3 regions of the Enterobacter wuhouensis genome follow, and region 2 is predicted to be linked to each of the others. Evidence: riboswitches for the same ligand, from Rfam matches in the RefSeq annotation. Region 2 holds a riboswitch; each other region holds the start of a gene.
The links. Region 2 has a riboswitch for thiamine pyrophosphate ahead of thiC (phosphomethylpyrimidine synthase ThiC). Riboswitches for the same ligand answer to the same signal wherever they lie in the genome.
Positions count from the first base shown of each region.

Region 1 (2,263 bases), 2.0 Mb from region 2:
GCTCGGCCACCGCGTCGACGATATCCGTCTCGGCCAGCATGCCGATTTTGGTGGTATCAATGCGCACGTCGCTAAACACCGAATCCAGCTGCGCGGCGACAAAATCCGGTTCGATACGGTAGACCGACTGCACGCCGCGCGTATTTTGCGCCACCAGCGCGGTAATCACGGAACAGCCGTATGCGCCAAGCGCGGAGAAGGTTTTCAGGTCAGCCTGGATGCCTGCGCCGCCGCTTGGGTCGGTGCCGGCAATGGTGAGTGCGTTGATTCGCTTCATGCCTGCTCCTCCAGCGTATAAAGTGCGTCGAGAAACGCGCTGGCGAAGCTGCCGGGACCGCGTGACTGCGCCACGGCGACCGTTCCGGCACGCTTCATCCATCCGCAGGCGGCAGCGATGTTATCCAGCCGGTCGCCGGGCAGTGAACAGCTGGCTGCCACGACTGCCGAGAGCGCGCAGCCTGTGCCGACGACGCGGGTCATTAGCGGATCGCCACCCGTAACGGTGCGTATCCTCTGTCCGTCAGTGACGTAATCCACTTCTCCCGTCACGACCACGATGGTATTGATCTGGCGCGCCAGCGCCTGTGCTGCGGGGAGCGCCGTGGAGGCGGTATCGGTCGTATCGACCCCGCGACCGCCCGCGCTCATTCCGGCAAGGGCGAGAATTTCCGACGCATTGCCGCGAATGGCTGCAGGTTTGAGGGTGAGGATTTGATGGCAGAAACGGGTGCGGAACGCCAGCGCGCCTACGGCGACCGGGTCGAGCGTCCAGGGTTTGCCCGCGTCCACCGCGCTTTCAATTGCACGACGCATCGACTGGGCGCGCGGCGCGGTCAGCGTGCCGACGTTGATGAGCAGCGCATCGGCTAGCGCCGCAAACTGTTCAGCCTCTTCGGCTTCGATCACCATCGCCGGAGAGGCGCCCAGCGCGAGCAGAACGTTGGCCGTAAAGGCCTGAACGACGTCGTTAGTCATACAGTGGGTAAGCGGAGAATGGGTACGGAACTGATGTAAAACGTGTAGATCGAGCAGGTCAGGCTGCATGGTTTCGCTCCTGCCGTGCGGAAAGAAGCGATGACCGGGAAGGCATCTGACTTCCCTACGCTGGCATTATCCAGATCAGGTAATACGGGTATTTCTCAGCCTTCAACGAAGAAGGGCACCCCGAGTCAAATTACTTATAAAACAATTAGTTAAAATCAATTAACCTATCAATACCTAGTTTAACCGGGGCCGTAGGCAAGGTGCAAGGTGTTTCGAGGTATCACCGGGTTTATCAGGCAGAAAATCCTTATGCGTTTTTCACTCATTATCCTGCTTACATTGAGATTACGTTAATTGTGTTTTTTTATAGTTATTTGCTCATTACAAAACTATTATTCCAGGCTTTGTTATATTTATATTTTTTTGATTTGTCATATGTTTTATTAGATGCGAAATATTCTTTCGTACGAAACCCAAAAAGAAAATCACTCTAAATTATTAAGGCAAACAACATTATTCCCATCAATAGCTTAACATTCGGCCTTCACTGGTCATGCCAAAAATAACCTAATGTATACATTAAATAAATTCTCCCGGCACCAACCCCGACCACTTAGTATATTCAGATCATTTATGATTTAGATCAAAATCATTACTTTGGCTTTAATTGATAGTTTATTCCCGTTACTAAAAAAGAATGTGCAGCGATTAGCAGACACTGACATAACTTTCTGCTTAATGAAACCCAAACTATTTTATTAATTTTTTAATACCTTAATGATGTGAGTTCTTCAAATGAAAGCTTTTAATAAATCTGCAGTTTCAATTGTTGTTGTAAGCGTTGTGTTAGTGGGTTCATTCGATGTGGCGAGGGCGGCCGTTATAAGTACCGATGACGTTCAGGATTCATTAGGCTGGACGCAAACGCAGATTAATAAACAATTCGGCGATCAAACTCAAGGTAATTACGACCGTATTTCCAACGTTGACGGCGATGTTATTAAGATCAAACAAGAAAACTTGCTGCGTGATGATGCAATACTTCTGGCTGGCAATAAAGCAGGCCAGGCGTTACAGCAGAACGTGGTAAATGGCTCTAATATCCTCACTCTGCAGAATGATGTCGGAAACTTAAAGGGCGATATTTCAAACGTTGACCGTGAAGCCAAATTGGCCGGAGTGCTGGCAGACACCGCCAACAAAAAAGGGGATGCTGCTTTAACAGGCGTTGCGGCTAACGGTAATGCCATTATCACCGTTGAACGCATCAATGGCGTTC
Region 1 covers NZ_CP142124.1:3,092,231-3,094,493, forward strand. The annotation lists gene thiD (bifunctional hydroxymethylpyrimidine kinase/phosphomethylpyrimidine kinase) at 1-277, opposite strand, end outside; gene thiM (hydroxyethylthiazole kinase) at 274-1,044, opposite strand; TPP riboswitch at 1,080-1,177, opposite strand; gene VPX56_RS14825 (YadA C-terminal domain-containing protein) at 1,780-2,263, shown strand, end outside.
Region 1: it holds a riboswitch for thiamine pyrophosphate, as region 2 does, so the genes downstream of both, thiM (hydroxyethylthiazole kinase) here and thiC (phosphomethylpyrimidine synthase ThiC) in region 2, are expected to answer to the same signal.

Region 2 (2,263 bases):
ATCATCTGCATCGGCACGTGGCCCGGGCCTTCAATCATCACCTGCACGTCATACTCCCAGGCAATTTTGGTCAGCTCGCCCAGCGTGTGCAGTTCGGCAAACTGCGCTTCGTCGTTGGCGTCGCGAATGGAGCCCGGGCGCAGGCCGTCGCCCAGCGACAGAGAAACGTCATACGCGGCGCAGATTTCGCAAATCTCGCGGAAGTGCTCGTAGAGGAAGTTTTCCTGATGATGGGACAGGCACCACTTCGCCATGATGGAACCGCCGCGCGAGACGATACCGGTCAGACGCTTAGCGGTCATCGGCACGTAGCGCAACAGCACGCCCGCGTGAATGGTGAAGTAGTCTACGCCCTGTTCGGCCTGCTCCAGCAGCGTGTCGCGGAACGCTTCCCAGGTGAGGTCTTCGGCGATGCCGTTGACCTTCTCCAGCGCCTGGTAAATCGGGACGGTGCCAATCGGGACCGGGCTGTTGCGCAGGATCCACTCGCGGGTTTCATGAATATAGCGGCCCGTGGAGAGATCCATCACCGTATCCGCGCCCCAGCGCGTTGACCAGACCAGCTTTTCCACCTCTTCTTCGATGGAGGAGGTGACGGCAGAGTTACCGATGTTCGCGTTCACCTTCACCAGGAAGTTGCGCCCAATGATCATCGGCTCGGATTCCGGGTGGTTAATGTTGGCGGGAATAATCGCGCGGCCTGCGGCCACTTCGTCACGCACAAACTCCGGCGTGATGTTTTCCGGCAGGCGCGCGCCAAAGCCTTCGCCCGGATGCTGGTGGCGCAGCACTTCGCTACGGATGCGTTCGCGGCCCATGTTTTCGCGGATGGCGATGAACTCCATCTCCGGCGTGACGATGCCCTGACGCGCGTAGTGCAGCTGGGTCACGCATTTGCCCGCTTTAGCGCGTTTTGGCGTCAGCAGGCCGGTAAAGCGCAGCGCGTCCAGCCCGTCGTCGGCCAGGCGCTCTTGGGTATAGGCAGAGCTGCGCACGTTTAGTTCTTCGCAGTCGTTACGCGCGTCAATCCACGGCTGGCGCAGCTTTGCCAGACCCTGCTGCACGTTGATGGCAACAGAGGGATCGCCATACGGCCCGGAGGTGTCATACACCGGCACGGCCTCGTTGTCTTCAAACTGCGGGTTCTCTTTGCTGCCGCCGATAAGCGTCGGGCTGAGCTGGATTTCGCGCATCGGTACGCGGATATCGGCCTGCGAGCCGGAAATGTAGATACGCTTTGAGTTAGGGAAAGCGGTGCCTTCCAGGGTGTCGATGAAGCGTTGGGCGTGCGCGCGCTGTTCGCGGCGGGTCAGTTTAGCGGTAGACATAGCTCATTCCAAAAGTGAAGGACATGGCTTGTCAGACGACGGATGAAGCAAGAGGAGATCGCCCTTGGGCGATACAACAGCTTTTGACTCTTGTTCCCTTCGCAGGTATTAGCCTGATCAGGTTCCGCGGATCCCGAATTAACGGTCTCAGCCCGTGCTTACGCACTGGGCACTCCGACAAGAAAAATCCCCCTCATGAGAGGGGCGAATGTTTGTAAACTACTCGTTAACGATTAAGAACTCAAGCAGGGCGCACGACGTTCTCTTCGCTGTTGACGTTCAAATCATTGTCCAGCGCGAGAGAGATTAGTTTGTCTTCCAGCGTGAATCGCTCTTCCAGCGCTTCGCCGAGATCGGACAGCGCCTGCTGAAACTCGAGATAGTTGTCATGATCGATGGCGTTCTCGAGCGTGGAATCGTAGTAATCCATGATCCGCTGGGTATTGGCTTCCAGCTGCGGATAAAGTTTGGTCGCCGTTAAATACGGGCTTGTGCCTTCCATTTCGCCGATAATGCGTTCATAAATATTGAAATGGCCGTCGGACAGGTAGTCGACCAGGCTCTGACAAAAATCGTCCAGCGCTTTTTCATTCAGTCGCATATACGATTCTTTGCCAGGCTTAATACCGACCAGATTGTAATAAGCCACGAGCAGATGCTTGCGTACATGTAGCCAGCGATCCACCAGTTTGTTACTTCCTCCAACGCGCTCAGTCAGGCTTTCTAGCTGGTTTAACATGTTCGACTCCAGAAGGTTTAGAATTGAATCTGCTTACCCAAAATGTAACCACAATGCTAACAACATGTCAGTGAAGCGAAGGTAGTGCAATAGATATGGATCGTATTATTGAAAAATCAGATCTGGGTTGGTGGATCGTCAGTCACGAACAAAAGTTATGGCTGCCAGCCGGAGAGTTGCCCTACGGTGCAGCGGA
Region 2 covers NZ_CP142124.1:297,169-299,431, forward strand. The annotation lists gene thiC (phosphomethylpyrimidine synthase ThiC) at 1-1,328, opposite strand, end outside; TPP riboswitch at 1,406-1,515, opposite strand; gene rsd (sigma D regulator) at 1,570-2,067, opposite strand; gene nudC (NAD(+) diphosphatase) at 2,163-2,263, shown strand, end outside.

Region 3 (2,263 bases), 550 kb from region 2:
TCGCTGAACAATTTTGCCAGCCAGCCGATTGGCACCGGCCCCTACGCCGTCTCCCGCAATAACAGCAACCAGCTGAAAATCCGCGCGTTCGACGACTACTTTGGCTATCGGGCGCTGATCGACGAAGTGAACGTGTGGGTATTACCGGATCTCAATGAAGACCTGAGTTGCGGGCTGACGCTGGAAGGCCCCACCACGGGAGAAAAAGCCGTGGAGAGTCGCCTGGAGGAGGGATGCTATTATCTCCTGTTTGACCGCCGCACCCACCGTGGGGCAAATCAGGCCGTCCGCAAGTGGATCAGCCACGTGTTATCCCCTTCCAATCTGATCTACCATGCGGAAGAGCAGTACCAGACATACTGGTTCCCGGCGTACGGCCTGCTCCCTCGCTGGCACCACGCCCGCCCGACGCGCAGTGATAAACCCGCCGGGCTGGAGTCCATCACCCTGACCTACTACCGCGAGCACGTGGAGCACCGCTTTATCGCCAGAATCATGGGCAAACTGTTAGCAGCCGAGGGCGTTAAGCTGGAGATCCATGAAGTCGACTACGATGAATGGCATCGCGGCGATATCACCAGCGATATCTGGCTGAACAGCGCCAACTTCACCCTGCCGCTCGATTTCTCACTCTTTTCCCATCTGTATGAAGTCCCCCTGATCCAGCACTGCATCGACCGGGACTGGCATGAGGACGCCGCCGAATGGCGTGCAGGCGAGATGAACCTTGCCACCTGGTGCCAGCAGCTGCTGGCCGAGCAGGCGATCGTGCCGCTGATCCACCACTGGCTGATGATTCAGGGCCAGCGCAGCATGCGCGGCCTGCGGATGAATACCCTGGGCTGGTTTGATTTCAAATCCGCCTGGTTTGCACCGCCGGAGCCATAACGCTTTCGTAATATTCACCAAATCATTACAATAGCGCCGTTCTCAACGGGGTGCTGCATCACTGATGTGCGCTGAGATAATACCCGTCGAACCTGATCCGGATAACGCCGGCGAAGGGATTTGAGGCTGTCTCTCAAAATCCTTTGCCACTCAACCTTGAGGTGCAAAGTGTTAAAAAATGTTCTCCCCCTGCTGGCGCTATTTGCGCTGCCTGCTTTTGCGAAGCCCGTCCTGACGGTCTACACCTACGACTCCTTCTCTGCCGACTGGGGGCCTGGCCCGGTAGTCAAAAAAGCCTTCGAAGCCGACTGTAACTGCGAGCTGAAGTTCGTGGCGCTGGAGGACGGCGTGTCGCTGCTCAACCGTCTTCGCATGGAAGGCAAAAACAGCAAGGCCGACGTGGTGCTCGGGCTGGATAACAACCTGCTGGAAGCCGCCACGCAAACCAGGCTGTTTGCCAAAAGCGGCGTTGCGGCAGATGCCGTTAACGTGCCGGGCGGCTGGAAGAACGACACCTTTGTGCCGTTCGACTACGGCTACTTTGCGTTTGTTTACGACAAAAACAAGCTGAAAAACCCGCCGAAGAGCCTGAAAGAGCTGGTGGAAAGTGACCAGAAATGGCGCGTGATTTACGAAGATCCGCGCACCAGCACGCCGGGCCTGGGCCTGCTGCTGTGGATGCAAAAGGTCTACGGGGATAAAGCCCCCGAAGCGTGGCAGAAGCTGGCCGCCAAAACCGTCACCGTGACCAAGGGCTGGAGCGAAGCCTACGGCCTGTTCCTGAAAGGCGAAAGCGACCTGGTGCTGAGCTACACCACCTCTCCGGCCTACCACATCATCGCCGAGAAGAAAGATAACTACGCGGCGGCGAATTTTGCTGAGGGTCACTACCTTCAGGTGGAAGTGGCAGCGCGTACCGCCGCCAGCAAGCAGCCGGAACTGGCCGAGAAGTTCCTGAAATTTATGGTTTCACCGGCGTTCCAGAACGCCATTCCGACGGGCAACTGGATGTATCCGGTCACTAACGTTGCCCTGCCCGCAGGTTTCGAGCAGTTGACCAAACCTACAGCCTCGCTGGAGTTTACGCCGCAACAGGTTGCCGCGCAGCGTGCCGCATGGGTAAGTGAATGGCAACGCGCCGTCAGCCGCTGATCCCCGGCTGGTTAATTCCCGGGCTTATGGCCGCCATCCTGATGGTGGCGGTCAGCCTGGGGGCTTTTCTCGCGCTGTGGCTCAACGCGCCGGAGAGCGATCTGCTCGCGCTCTGGCACGACAGCTATCTCTGGCACGTTATCCGGTTCTCCTTCTGGCAGGCTTTTCTCTCCGCGCTGCTGTCGACGATCCCGGCCATCTTCCTCGCGAGAGCGCTGTACCG
Region 3 covers NZ_CP142124.1:842,205-844,467, reverse strand. The annotation lists gene sgrR (HTH-type transcriptional regulator SgrR) at 1-888, shown strand, start outside; TPP riboswitch at 925-1,025, shown strand; gene thiB (thiamine ABC transporter substrate binding subunit) at 1,057-2,040, shown strand; gene thiP (thiamine/thiamine pyrophosphate ABC transporter permease ThiP) at 2,016-2,263, shown strand, end outside.
Region 3: it holds a riboswitch for thiamine pyrophosphate, as region 2 does, so the genes downstream of both, thiB (thiamine ABC transporter substrate binding subunit) here and thiC (phosphomethylpyrimidine synthase ThiC) in region 2, are expected to answer to the same signal.